DNA from 2 places in the Streptomyces sp. NPDC026522 genome. Region 1 is predicted to be linked to the other one. Evidence: riboswitches for the same ligand, from Rfam matches in the RefSeq annotation. Region 1 holds a riboswitch; the other holds the start of a gene.
The links. Region 1 has a riboswitch for S-adenosylmethionine ahead of ACZ4M3_RS14830 (aminotransferase class V-fold PLP-dependent enzyme). Riboswitches for the same ligand answer to the same signal wherever they lie in the genome.
Positions count from the first base shown of each region.

Region 1 (7,056 bases):
CTTCTGCATCGGCGCGGGCGCGGTCCACTGGGCCCGCACCCTGATGTCCGACGTGGAGGTCGCCGACGAGCGCCACGCCATCGCGGCGCCGCCGGAGGTCAAGGCCAAGGTCCTGCAGGACTTCGCCGACGGCGCGAGCGAGTCGGCCATCGGCCGCCGTCCGCTGATCCGCAACACCATGCTGGGCGCGCTGGCCATGCTGCCGCTGTCCGCCGTGGTGATCATGCGCGACCTGGGCCCGCTGCCCGAGGAGAAGCTGCGCAAGACCCTGTGGGCCAAGGGCAAGCTGCTCATCAACCAGAACACGATGGAGCCGCTGCGTCCCGAGGACGTGGTCGTCGGTTCGCTGACCTTCGCCATGCCGGAAGGCCTGGAGGAGACCCAGCACGACTTCCAGAACCAGATCGCCAAGGCCGCCCTGATGATCGTCCGGCTCCAGCCGCAGGACATCAAGGACAAGCGGGAGCTGGAGTGGTCCCACGACGGCATCGTGGCCTTCTCCAAGATCTGCACCCACGTCGGCTGCCCGATCAGCCTGTACGAGCAGCAGACCCACCACGTGCTCTGCCCGTGCCACCAGTCCACCTTCGACCTCTCCGACGGCGCCCGAGTCATCTTCGGCCCCGCTGGTCACGCGCTTCCGCAGCTGCGGATCGGCGTCAATGACGAAGGCTTCCTCGAAGCGCACGGCGACTTCGAAGAGCCCGTCGGTCCTGCATTCTGGGAGCGCGGATGAGCACTGCCACCACCACCGACAGTCAGCGCAAAGCGCCCGCCGGCGAGCGGGTAGCGGACTGGGCCGACGGCCGCCTGGGCATCTACAGCCTGGCCAAGTCGAACATGCGCAAGATCTTCCCGGACCACTGGTCCTTCATGCTCGGTGAGATCTGCCTCTACAGCTTCATCATCATCATCCTCACGGGTGTGTACCTGACGCTGTTCTTCCACCCGAGCATGAACGAGGTCGTCTACCACGGCCCGTACGTGCCGATGCAGGGCGTCCAGATGTCCGAGGCCTTCGCCTCGACGCTGGACATCAGCTTCGACGTCCGCGGCGGTCTGCTCATCCGGCAGATCCACCACTGGTCGGCGCTCATCTTCGTCGCGGCCATGGTCGTGCACATGATGCGCGTCTTCTTCACCGGCGCGTTCCGCAAGCCGCGCGAGGTCAACTGGATCTTCGGCTTCCTGCTGCTGGTCCTCGGCATGTTCACCGGCTTCACCGGTTACTCCCTGCCGGACGACCTGCTCTCGGGCACCGGTGTCCGCTTCATGGAGGGCGCGATCCTGTCCGTGCCGATCGTCGGCACGTACCTGTCGTTCTTCCTCTTCGGCGGCGAGTTCCCCGGCGGCGACTTCGTCGCACGCTTCTACTCGATCCACATCCTGCTGCTGCCCGGCATCATGATGGGCCTGCTGGTGGCCCACCTGATCCTGGTCTTCTACCACAAGCACACCCAGTACGCGGGTCCCGGCAAGACGAACAACAACGTCGTCGGCATGCCGCTGCTGCCGGTCTACATGGCCAAGGCCGGAGGCTTCTTCTTCCTGGTCTTCGGTGTCATCGCGGCCATCGCGGCGCTCGCCTCGATCAACCCCATCTGGGCGCTCGGCCCGTACCGCCCGGACCACGTGTCCACCGGCGCGCAGCCCGACTGGTACATGGGTATGCCGGAAGGCCTGATCCGTGCCATGCCGGGCTGGGAGATCAACCTGTGGGGCCACACCCTCGTGCTGGGCGTGTTCATCCCGCTGCTGCTCTTCCCGCTGGTGCTGGGCGCGATCGCCGTCTGGCCGTTCATCGAGTCCTGGGTCACCGGCGACAAGCGTGAGCACCACCTGCTGGACCGCCCGCGCAACGTCCCGACCCGTACGGCCTTCGGTGTCGCCTGGATCGCGGAGTACATCGTCCTGCTGATCGGCGGTGGAAACGACATGTTCGCGCAGTACTTCCACCTCTCGATCAACAACATCACGTGGTTCGTCCGGATCGGCTTCTTCGTCGTCCCGGTCCTCGCCTTCATCGTCACCAAGCGGATCTGCCTCGGCCTCCAGCGCCGGGACCACGACAAGGTGCTGCACGGTCGCGAGACCGGCATCATCAAGCGGCTGCCGCACGGTGAGTTCGTCGAGATCCACGAGCCGCTGCCGCAGGCCAAGCTGCACACGCTCACCTCGCACGAGCAGTACCAGCCGATCGAACTCGGCCCGACGGTCGACGAGAACGGCGTGGAGCGCAAGCCCAAGGCCACGGAGAAGCTCCGCGCGAAGCTGAGCAAGGGCTTCTACGCGGAGAACAACCAGATTCCGAAGCCCACGGTGGAGGAGTACAAGGAGATCCAGAGCGGCCACGGCCACCACTGATCCCGCATGACCGCTTGAGGGATTGATTCCGGTCAATCCTGGTGTCGCCACGGCGAGAGCCCCGTCCAGGGTCTGGACGGGGCTCTTTGCCGTCCGCCCCGGCTGGATAGGCTGAGGGCCTTCCCATTCGACGTGGGCGGCGAGTACGGGGCGGCCCACTAGCGCAGGAGCGGACCATGAACGTTGCGACCCCGGCAGGCGGCGACAGCGTGGCGGCCCGCGGGTGGCCGGGCGTCCTCGACGCCCTGCTGACCGGCCGGGACCTGAGCAGCGACGACACGGCCTGGGCCATGGACCGGATCATGCGCGGGGAAGCCACCGACGCCCAGATCGCCGGCTTCGCGGTCGCGCTGCGGGCCAAGGGCGAGACCGTCGCGGAGATCAACGGCCTGGTGCGGGCCATGTACGAACACGCCAACCTGATCGAGGTGCCGGGCCGGACGGTGGACATCGTCGGCACCGGCGGCGACGGGGCCAAAACGGTGAACATCTCCACGATGTCCGCGATCGTCGTGGCCGGAACGGGCGCCAAGGTCGTCAAGCACGGCAACCGGGCCGCCTCCTCCGCCAGCGGGGCCTCCGACGTCCTGGAGAAGCTCGGCGTCAACCTCGACCTCACCCCGGCGCGGGTGGTGGAGGTCGCCGAGCAGGCCGGCGTCACCTTCTGCTTCGCGGTGAAGTTCCACCCCGCGCTGCGGCACGTCGCCGCGGCCCGTAAGGAGCTGGGCATCCGGACCACCTTCAACTTCCTGGGCCCGCTCACCAATCCGGCGCGGGTCCGGGCGCAGGCGACCGGGGTGGCCGACGCCCGGGTGGCCCCCATCGTGGCGGGCGTGCTCGCCGAACGCGGCTCCTCCGCCCTGGTCTTCCGCGGCGACGACGGCCTCGACGAGCTGACGACGACGGCCACGTCCCGGGTGTGGTGGGTGCGCGACGGCGCGGTGACGGAGCTGTCCTTCGACCCGCGCGACGTCGGCATCGACCTGGTGGACGTGTCGGCGCTGCGGGGCGAGGACGCCTCGTACAACGCCGACGTGGCGCGCCGGCTGCTGGCCGGCGAGACCGGTCCGGTGCGGGACGCGGTGCTGCTGAACTCGGCGGCCGCGCTCGTGGCGCTGGACCCGGGCACGGGCTCCCTGGAGGAGCAGCTCGCGGCGGGCATCGCCCGGGCGGCCGAGGCCATCGACTCGGGCGCGGCCCGGGCGGCGCTGGAGCGCTGGGTGGCGGCGAGCAACGCGTAGGCCCTGGCCGGGCGGTGTGCGCAGGCGCCGGCCGGGCCGTGTGAGAACGGCGTGAAAGAGGTGACCCCGGTCCAGCATGCGGACCGGGGTCTTGCGCGTGCGGGATCTTGTGGCAGGATGCTGACCAGGTCACGAGTGACAGCGCTTTGGCCCCGGCTCGCTGTCCGGCAACCCTCCTTCCGTGGCGGGGTGCCCCGGGTGATGACCAGGCCGTAGGCAGTGAGGTCTACGGCAAGCGCGGATCCCTCGACACCAGGGATCCTGGTCCTCGAGGAGCTTTTTCCGTGAGCAAGCGAATGCGATAGGGCGTCTGCGCCCCTTCTTCACCCCTCGGAAACAGGGTCGCTTCCGCGTACCCGGAACCCCGAGACACCCCCGTGCCCCGGACGGCCGCCGAGCCGTACCCGCGTACGGGCAGACACCGAAGCCATTCCGTCCTGCCTGCCGGGAGATACCGCCATGTCCGCATCCCTGAACGTCACCGCCACCGCCACCGCCGACCGCACCGGGTGTGCCGAGCCGCTGCCCGTGCTGGGCCGGGACGTCACCGTCCCGCTCGTCACCGGCGGCGAGGTCACGTACGCGGCCCTCGACTACGCGGCCAGCGCGCCGGCGCTCCAGCGGGTCTGGGACGACGTGGCCGCGTACGCCCCGTACTACGGCAGCGTGCACCGCGGCGCCGGATACCTCTCGCAGTTGTCGACCGACCTGTTCGAGCAGAGCCGGGCCACGGTCGCGGAGTTCCTGGACTGCCGGCCCGCCGATCAGGTGGTCTTCACCCGGTCCACGACCGACTCGCTCAACCTGCTCGCGGCCGTGCTCCCCGCCGGCTGCCAGGTCTTCGTCTTCGAGACCGAGCACCACGCGTCGCTGCTGCCGTGGGGCGACGCGCAGGTCACGTACCTCAACGCGCCGCGCACCCCGGACGAGGCCGTCGCCACCCTGGAGCGGGCGCTGGCCGGGCGGGATCCGTACGGCCCGGCGCTGGTGTGCGTCACCGGCGCGTCCAACGTCACCGGCGAGCTGTGGCCGGTGAAGGAACTCACCGCCGCGGCGCACGCCCACGGCGCGCGGATCGTGCTGGACGCCGCCCAGCTGGCGCCGCACCACCCCGTCTCGGTGCGGGAGCTGGACGTGGACTGGGTCGCCTTCTCCGGGCACAAGCTGTACGCGCCGTTCGGCTCCGGCGTACTGGCGGGGCGGGCCGACTGGCTCCAGGAGGCGCAGCCGTACCTGGCCGGCGGCGGCGCGTCGCGGAAGGTGGCCCGGCGCGCGGACGGGGGCGTGGACGTCGAGTGGCACACCACGGCCGCCCGGCACGAGGCCGGCTCCCCGAACGTCATCGGCGTCTACTCCATCGCCTCCGCCTGCCGGGCGCTGACGGAGGCGGGCTTCGAGGGCCTGGTTGCCCGGGAACGGCAGCTGATCGCGCAGGTCCGCGAGGGCCTGGCGGCGGTCCCCGAGGTCCGGGTCCTCTCCCTGTTCGGGGACGAGGCCCCGCGGGTCGGCGTGATCTCGTTCGTGGTGGAGGGCTGGAACAGCTCCCACTTCGCCGCCGCGCTGTCGGCCGAGTACGGCATCGGCGTCCGCGACGGCCTGTTCTGCGCCCACCCGCTGGTGCGGACGCTGCTGGGCAGCGAACCGCAGGCCCAGGGCGAATGCGGGGCGCCGGAGGCGGCGCCGGGGGAGCGGTCGCTGAACGCGATCCGCGTCAGCTTCGGCGCGGGCACCCCGGACGAGCACGTGGAGCGCTTCGTCCGCGCGGTGCGGGAGCTGGTCGCGGACGGCGCGAAGTGGCAGTACCGCACGGAGGAAGGCCGCTGCGTGCCCGTCTCTTGACGCGGCCCTCGCGCGGCTCAGCGCCAGGGTGCTTCCCCGGCGTCGGCGGGGCGGTGGTTCGAGGGCGGCCTCGTGCCGGGCGGCCGCACACGCAGGCAGTGGCCGCCCTGGGCGAGGCACGCGACCTCAGCCGGTGGTCATGCCGGGGGCCGGTACTCGGCCCGGGCGAGTGGGTGCCGCGCACGCGTAGCGGTGGCCGCGCGAGCGCGGCCGGGTCCACGCGCGTCAGTGGAGTGGTGGTCTGAGGGCGGCCTCGGGCCGGGGAGAGACGGTGCTCGGCTGGTTGGTTGGGCGGCCGCGTGTGCGTGGCGGTGGGGGCCTTGGTGTGGTGCGCGCGCCTGGGCCGGTGCCCGGGCGTCGGTGGGGTGGCGGTTTGAGGGCGGGCTCGTGCCGGGGGCCGGTGCTCGGTCCGGGTGGTTGGGCGGCTGCGTGTGTGTGGCGGTGGGGGCCTTGGTGTGGTGCGCGCGCCTGGGCCGGTGCCCGGGCGTCGGTGGGGTGGCGGTTTGAGGGCGGCCTCGTGCCGGGGGCCGGTGCTCGGTCCGGGGGGTCGCCGCATGGGTGCGGCGTGCGACCTCGGCCGGGTCCACGGACGGCCACGACCGGGCGTGGTCCGTAGCTTCGGGGGCGGCGGCGGAACGGCAGATCCCCGGCCTCGGCGGCAGCACGCCGCCGAGGGTCCAGGGGCGGTACCGGCGGCTGGCACTGCGACCGCCTGACGGGCGGGCCGGTCGGCCCGCCGAGGAGGCGAGAGCCGGGGGGAGCTGGGCAGCCCCGCTGCGAGCGGCCCCGCGCCCCGAGCCCGCTGCGCGGAACGGCGCCGGCGGGTAGCCGGCGGCTCGGGACGAGGGAACATGGACCCCGGACCCGGGGCCCGACCGCTGGCAGGAGCGCGACCGGCGCAACGCGCCGGCCGTTCTGCGGAGCCGCGGACCGACACCTGCCGGACGGCACGGCTATCGGCGGCCGCCAACGTCCGCTAGGACGACGAGCTGGGCGTCCGGCCAGCGGTAGGGCCGCGACCGGGCGGAGATGCCGTGCCGTGCGACGACAACCGGGGGGCGTCCACCGGTAGGGCCGCGACCGGGCGGAGATGCCGTGCCGTGCGACGACGGCCGGGGGGCGGCCAGCGGTAGGGCCGCGACCGGGCGGAGATGCCGTGCCGTGCGACGACGGCCGGGGGCCGGCCAGCGGTAGGGCCGCGACCGGGCGGAGATGCCGTGCCGTGCGACGACGGCCGGGGGGCGGCCACCGGTAGGGCCGCGACCGGGCGGAGACCCTCGCCGGCCGCCTGGGGGCCGATGGTGGGCCACTCCTGCGGCGGGGACCCGGGCCGGACCGGACGGCTGCTTCCGTCAAGCCCCCGGCCAGGGGCTACGCGTCGAGGCCGATCGCGAAGGCGGCTTCCAGGTCGTGCTGGGAGTACGTGCGGAACGCCACGTGGGTGTCCGTCGCCTCGACGCCCGGGATCTTGCTGATCCGGCCCGGGATGATGTCCGCCAGGTTCTCGTGGCGGGCGACGCGGACCAGCGCGATGAGGTCGTAGGTGCCGGTGACCGAGTAGACCTCGCTGACGCTGTCCAGCTGCGCGATGGACTCGGCGATCTCGGGGATC
Region 1 is NZ_JBVHQF010000005.1:166,994-174,049, forward strand. Features, by position in the region: gene qcrA (cytochrome bc1 complex Rieske iron-sulfur subunit) at 1-736, shown strand, start outside; gene qcrB (cytochrome bc1 complex cytochrome b subunit) at 733-2,364, shown strand; gene trpD (anthranilate phosphoribosyltransferase) at 2,541-3,605, shown strand; SAM riboswitch class IV at 3,733-3,849, shown strand; gene ACZ4M3_RS14830 (aminotransferase class V-fold PLP-dependent enzyme) at 4,065-5,444, shown strand; gene ACZ4M3_RS14835 (Lrp/AsnC family transcriptional regulator) at 6,816-7,056, opposite strand, start outside.

Region 2 (7,056 bases), on a different contig from region 1:
GCCCGAGGGCGGCACCCCCATCGGGGTGCCGCCCTCGGAACGTGAAGCGTATGAACAGCCGATCAGCCGGGGCCGATCAGAAGTCCATGTCACCGCCCGGCATGCCGCCCGGCGCACCGGCGCCGGCCTTCTCGGGCTTGTCGGCGATGACGGCCTCGGTGGTCAGGAACAGCGCGGCGATCGACGCGGCGTTCTGCAGCGCGGAGCGGGTGACCTTCGCCGGGTCGATGATGCCCTCGGCGATCATGTCGACGTACTCGCCGGTCGCGGCGTTCAGGCCGTGGCCGATCGGGAGGTTGCGCACCTTCTCGACGACGACGCCACCCTCCAGGCCACCGTTGACGGCGATCTGCTTGAGCGGGGCCTCCAGCGCGAGCTTCACGGCGTTGGCGCCGGTCGCCTCGTCACCGGTGAGCTCCAGCTTCTCGAAGACCGAGGAGGCCTGGAGCAGGGCCACGCCACCACCGGCGACGATGCCCTCTTCGACGGCCGCCTTCGCGTTGCGAACGGCGTCCTCGATGCGGTGCTTGCGCTCCTTGAGCTCGACCTCGGTCGCGGCACCGGCCTTGATGACGGCCACGCCGCCGGCCAGCTTCGCGAGGCGCTCCTGGAGCTTCTCGCGGTCGTAGTCCGAGTCGGAGTTCTCGATTTCGGCGCGGATCTGGTTGACGCGGCCCTGGACCTGGTCGCTGTCACCGGAGCCGTCGACGATGGTCGTCTCGTCCTTGGTGATGACGACCTTGCGGGCGCGGCCGAGCAGGTCGAGACCGGCGTTCTCCAGCTTGAGGCCGACCTCCTCGGAGATGACGGTGCCGCCCGTGAGGATGGCGATGTCACCGAGCATGGCCTTGCGGCGGTCGCCGAAGCCCGGGGCCTTGACGGCGACGGACTTGAAGGTGCCGCGGATCTTGTTGACGACCAGGGTCGACAGGGCCTCGCCCTCGACGTCCTCGGCGATGATCAGCAGCGGCTTGCCGGACTGCATGACCTTCTCCAGGAGCGGCAGCAGGTCCTTGACCGAGCCGATCTTGGAGTTGACGATCAGGATGTACGGGTCGTCGAGCGACGCCTCCATACGCTCCATGTCGGTGGCGAAGTACGCCGAGATGTAGCCCTTGTCGAAGCGCATGCCCTCGGTGAGTTCCAGCTCCAGACCGAAGGTCTGGGACTCCTCGACGGTGATGACGCCTTCCTTGCCGACCTTGTCCATGGCCTCGGCGATGAGCTCGCCGATCTGGGTGTCGGCGGCGGAGATGGAGGCCGTCGAAGCGATCTGCTCCTTGGTCTCGACATCCTTGGCCTGCGCGAGCAGGGCGGCGGAGACGGCCTCGACGGCCTTCTCGATACCACGCTTGAGGGCCATCGGGTTGGCGCCGGCGGCCACGTTGCGCAGGCCCTCGCGGACCAGTGCCTGGGCCAGCACGGTGGCGGTGGTCGTACCGTCGCCCGCGACGTCGTCCGTCTTCTTGGCGACTTCCTTGACCAGCTCGGCGCCGATCTTCTCGTACGGGTCCTCGAGCTCGATCTCCTTGGCGATGGAAACACCGTCGTTGGTGATCGTGGGGGCGCCCCACTTCTTCTCAAGGACGACGTTGCGACCCTTGGGGCCAAGGGTGACCTTGACGGCGTCGGCGAGCTGGTTCATGCCACGCTCGAGACCGCGCCGGGCCTCCTCGTTGAACGAAATGATCTTGGCCATCTGAAGTGGTCCTCCAGGACTGGGGTGGATTGCTCCTGGACCGCGCCCGCGCCCGCGACGGACGGCCTGCGAGCCCGGCGGTTCCTTCCCGCCGGACCCTCGGGCCTCACCGACCCGGTCCTCGTTTCAGTAGCACTCTCACCTGGAGAGTGCTAACGCCAATGATTAGCACTCGACCCCGTCGAGTGCAAGCGGCTTCGGGCAACACCGGGCGAAGTCCCCGGCCGGGACGCACGTGGGGCCCACATCCCGTGTCCGGGATGTGGGCCCCACGTGCGTGTGCGGTCCTTAAGACCTGTTGCGTCGGTGGTCGATCGCGCCGGGTCAGCCGAGTGCGAGCTTGACCATGTCCGCCTGAGGACCCTTCTGGCCCTGCGAGATCTCGAACTCGACCCGCTGACCCTCTTCAAGGGTGCGGTACCCGTCCATCTGGATGGCGCTGTAGTGGACGAACACATCCGCACCACCGTCGACCGCGATGAAGCCGTAGCCCTTCTCCGCGTTGAACCACTTGACGGTGCCCTGAGCCATGCCTAACTCCCCTATTACTGGCCCTTGCGCAGGACCGCACTTCGCGGACCCGGGTCAGAACTTGCGCCGGAACGCCTCGACCGCGGCTGAATGTATCCGCACCGGTGCTGTCTGCAACAGGTCAATCCGACGAGAATTCCGGACAAGAAGGAATCTGGAAATCACGTGAAATTTAGGCATATTCCCGGGCAACTCGGGCCCGACATCCGGCATCAAAGGCCCATACCAGGCTCGCATGTTGACTCAATGTCAACCATCCGGCGGCCCGCTCATATGCGGCGGGCAAGAACAACGGAGGGGACTTCCCAAACTCTACCGCGCCCAACCAACCAGAATTGCCCCCTCCGCTTTTACCGGAGGGGGCAATTCAGGTGTGACTCCGCCCGGAAGGCGGGCGTCGGAGGACGGGCGCCGGGAAGGCGGCCATCAGCAGCCGGGCGTCAGCAGCCGCCGGCCACGGCGGGGATGATCGAGACCCCCGCGCCGTCCGGCGTCGCCGTCTGCAGGCCGCCCTCGAAGCGCACGTCGTCGTCGTTGACGTAGACGTTCACGAACCGGCGCAGCTTGCCCTGGTCGTCCAGGACGCGGGCCGCGATGCCCGGGTGGTTCTTCTCCAGGGACTCGATGACCTCGGAGAGGGTCGCGCCCTCGGCGGGGACCTCGGCCTTGCCACCGGTGTAGGTGCGCAGGATGGTGGGGATGCGGACGTTGACGCTCATGGCGCTACTGCCTTTCCGGGAACAGGGGGGTGGGTCGGGCCTCAGGCCAGGCCGGCGGCGCGGAACGCGTCCAGGCTGGGGCGGATGGTGGCGGTCTGGCCGCTGTCCGAGGCCACCGCTTCCAGGGTCTTGAGGCCGTCGCCGGTGTTGAGGACGACCGTGGTCAGCGAGGGGTCGAGCTGCCCGTTCTCGATGAGCTTCTTCGTCACGCCGACGGTCACGCCGCCCGCGGTCTCGGCGAAGATGCCCTCGGCCCGCGCGAGGATCTTGATGGCCTCGACCACCTGCTCGTCGTTGACGTCCTCGACGTAACCGCCGGTGCGGCGGGCGATGTCCAGGACGTACGGGCCGTCCGCCGGGTTGCCGATCGCCAGGGACTTGGCGATGGTGTTCGGCTTCTGCGGGCGCACCACCTCGTGTCCCGCCTTGAAGGCGGTAGACACGGGCGAGCAGCCCTCGGCCTGCGCGCCGAAGATCTTGTACGGCTTGTCCTCGACCAGTCCGAGCTTGATCAGCTCCTGGAGCCCCTTGTCGATCTTCGTCAGCTGCGAGCCGGACGCGATGGGGATCACGATCTGGTCGGGCAGCTGCCAGCCGAGCTGCTCGCAGATCTCGTACGCCAGCGTCTTGGAACCCTCGCCGTAGTACGGGCGCAGGTTGACGTTGACGAAGCCCCAGCCCTCGCCCAGCGGGTCGCCGATGAGCTCGGAGCAGAAGCGGTTGACGTCGTCGTAGTTGCCCTCGATGCCGACGAGGTCGCCGCCGTAGACACCGGCCATGACGACCTTGCCCTGCTCCAGGTCGTGCGGGATGAACACGCAGGAGCGGAAGCCGGCCCGGGCGGCCGCCGCGCCGACGGCGCCGGCCAGGTTGCCGGTGGAGGAGCAGGAGAGGGTGGTGTAGCCGAACGCGCGGGCGGCCTCGACGGCGATCGCCACGACGCGGTCCTTGAAGGAGTGCGTCGGGTTGCCGGAGTCGTCCTTGACGTAGAGCTTGCCGGTGACGCCGAGCTCCTTGGCCAGGTTGGCCGCGTCCACCAGCTTGGTGAAGCCGGGGTTGAGGCTCGGCTTGGAGGCCACGTCCGCGGGGACGGGCAGCAGCGGGGCGTAGCGCCAGATGTTGTCCGGGCCGGCCTCGATCGCGGCGCGCAGGGCCTCGGGGTCGCCGGTCGGCAGGTCGTAGGCGACTTCCAGAGGTCCGAAGCATTCGGCGCACGCGAAGATGGGCCCGAGCTCGAAGCGGGTACCGCACTCGCGACAGGAAAGGCCGGTGGCAGGTCCGAGATCAACAGAGGTGGCGACAGTCTGTGCAGCCATGATGGCGAGGCCCTTTCTCCTCATCTTCCCCATGGCGCACTTCGCCATGAGACGGAATTGGCACCTTCCCTAGCCGGGGACCTCGCGGGGGTGCGTGAAAACGCATCGCGAGAACCGACTGGAGGGTTGCCGGGGCTTCAACGGGCCGTGTCCCTCTGCCCCTCTGGATGAGCGGTATGGCACCGGGCCGCGCGCTCCATGGCGCTCCCGGGCATTTGTGCGCGAGGACCCCGGCATGCCGTGGTCCTCCGCGTTGTTCAAGACTGTAACCGAAGGGGCGGGCGGTTGAGACAGCCGTCCGAACCGCGAGATGGATCACAAATGGGTCCAAACAACTGACGATGCAGGGAGTGCCGAGGGTGCTGGAAGAGGTGGAGCGCTGGCTGGCCGACCGTTCCTGGTCCGCCGCCGACCGGCCGCTCGACCGGCTGCTCGACCGCAAGCGCGCGTCGGGCGCCACGGTCAGCGTGGTGCTGCCCGCGCTCGACGAGGAGGCCACGGTCGGCGCCATAGTCGAGGTGATCCGCCGCGACCTGATCGAGGGACTGCCGTACCCCTTGGTGGACGAGCTGGTGGTGGTCGACTCCGGGTCGAGCGACCGTACCGCCGAGGTGGCCGCGAAGGCCGGGGCGCGGGTGGTGCACCGCGACGCCGTGCTGCCGCGGCTCCCGGCGGTGCCCGGCAAGGGCGAGGTGCTGTGGCGCTCGCTGCTCGCCACCACCGGGGACATCGTCTGCTTCGTGGACGCCGACCTGCGGGACTTCTCCTCCGCCTTCGTCTCCGGCATCGTCGGCCCGCTGCTGACCGAACCCGACGTGCAGTTCGTCAAGGCGATGTACGACCGCCCGCTCGGCGACGCGCCGGGACAGGGCGGCCGCGTCACCGAGCTGGTGGCCCGGCCCCTGCTGAACCTGCACTGGCCGCAGCTGGCCGGCTTCGTCCAGCCGCTGGGCGGCGAGTACGCCGTACGGCGCTCCCTGCTGGAACGTCTCCCCTTCCCCGTCGGCTACGGCGTGGAGCTGGGCCTGCTGGTCGACGCGCTGCACACGGTGGGGCTGGACGCACTGGCCCAGGTGGACGTCGGCGTACGGCTGCACCGCCACCAGGACGGGCAGGCACTCGGCCGGATGGCCGCGGCGATCTACCGCACGGCGCAGCTGCGGCTCTCGCGCGGGCACTCCCCCGGCTACCGCTGGGGGTACCCCCCCGTACGCCCCGCCCTGACCCAGTTCGAGCGGGGCCCGGACGGCTTCGTGGCGCGCACGCACGCCGTGGACACCGAGGAGCGGCCGCCGATGCTGGAGATCGAGGAGTACGCGGTCCGCCGCGTGGCCTGATGCGGCGTGGCCTGATGCGGCGTGGCGTGCGGCCGCGGCGGGTTTGAGGCGCGTGCGGCGGGGTTAGGTTCGCGGCATGGCTTCCCAGGTACTCGTCGCCGCGAACCGCGGCCCCCTTTCGTACGCCCACGCCCCCGACGGCACCCTCAGCGCCCGGCGCGGCGGGGGCGGTCTCGTCTCCGGACTCTCCGCGGCGCTCGCGGAGCAGCCGGACGCGGTGTGGATCTGCGCGGCGCTGTCGGAGGGCGACCGGGAAGCGGTGCGGCGGGGGGTCTCCGAGCCCGGCGTCCGGATGCTGGACATCGATCCCGCGGTGTACGACGCCGCGTACAACGGCATCGCGAACTCGGTGCTCTGGTTCACCCACCACCACCTGTACGACATCCCGCGCGAGCCGGTCTTCGACGCGGAGTTCCGGCGGCGCTGGGACGCGTACGTCCTGTACAACCGGGCCTTCGCGGACGCGCTGGCGGCGGAGGCCGGCGAGGGCGCGGCGGTGCTCGTCCAGGACTACCAGCTGGCGCTGGTGCCGGGCATGCTGCGCGTGCTGCGGCCCGACCTGCGGATCGCGCACTTCACGCACACCCCGTGGGCCTCGCCCGACGTCCTGCGGATGCTGCCGCGGTACGTGCTGGAGGAGCTGACCTGGGGGATGCTCGGGGCGGACCTGCTGGGCTTCCACACCGCCAAATGGGCGCGGGCGTTCCTGGCGGCGATGCCGTTCGACGGGGCTGAGGGCAGCGCGGAGGAGGTCCGGGAGGGCCGCGTGGAGCACCGGCGGGAGTCGGTGTGGCCGCGGCGCACGACGGAGGTGCGGGCGTTCCCGCTGGGCGTGGACGGGGACGACCTGCGGGCGCTGGCGCACCGGCCGGAGGTCGACGACAAGCTGGCCGGGCTGCGGGCGGAGGTCGGGGACCGCAAGACGATCGTCCGGGTGGACCGGACGGAGCTGTCCAAGAACATCCTGCGCGGCCTGCTGGCGTACCGGGAGCTGCTGACGGCGCACCCGGAGTGGCGCGAACGGGTGGTGCACATGGCGTCGGCGTACCCCTCGCGGCAGGACCTGGCGGTGTACCGGGAGTACACGGCGGCGGTGCGGGAGCTGGCGGCGGAGATCAACGCGGAGTTCGCGACGGCGGAGTGGCAGCCGGTGCTGGTGTCGGTGGAGGACGACTTCGCGCGGTCGCTGGCGGCGTACCGGATGGCGGACGTGGCGCTGGTGAACCCGGTGCGGGACGGGATGAACCTGGTGGCGAAGGAGATCCCGGTGGTGTCGGAGGCGGGGTGCGCGCTGGTGCTGTCGACGGGGGCGGGGGCGTACGAGGAGCTCCGCTCGGACGCGCTGACGGTGAATCCGTACGACGTGTCGGAGACGGCGGCGGCGTTGCACGCGGCGCTGGCGATGCCGGAGGCGGAGCGGGCGGAGCGCACGAAGCGCCTGTCCGCGGCGGCCA
Region 2 is NZ_JBVHQF010000012.1:101,946-109,001, reverse strand. Features, by position in the region: gene ACZ4M3_RS28150 (hypothetical protein) at 1-45, shown strand, start outside; gene groL (chaperonin GroEL) at 77-1,699, opposite strand; gene ACZ4M3_RS28140 (cold-shock protein) at 2,024-2,230, opposite strand; gene ACZ4M3_RS28135 (ubiquitin-like small modifier protein 1) at 2,671-2,949, opposite strand; gene thrC (threonine synthase) at 2,991-4,265, opposite strand; SAM riboswitch class I at 4,283-4,439, opposite strand; gene ACZ4M3_RS28125 (glucosyl-3-phosphoglycerate synthase) at 4,625-5,602, shown strand; gene ACZ4M3_RS28120 (alpha,alpha-trehalose-phosphate synthase (UDP-forming)) at 5,679-7,056, shown strand, end outside.
Region 2: linked by a shared signal. The riboswitch ahead of thrC (threonine synthase) and the one ahead of ACZ4M3_RS14830 (aminotransferase class V-fold PLP-dependent enzyme) in region 1 are both predicted to bind S-adenosylmethionine.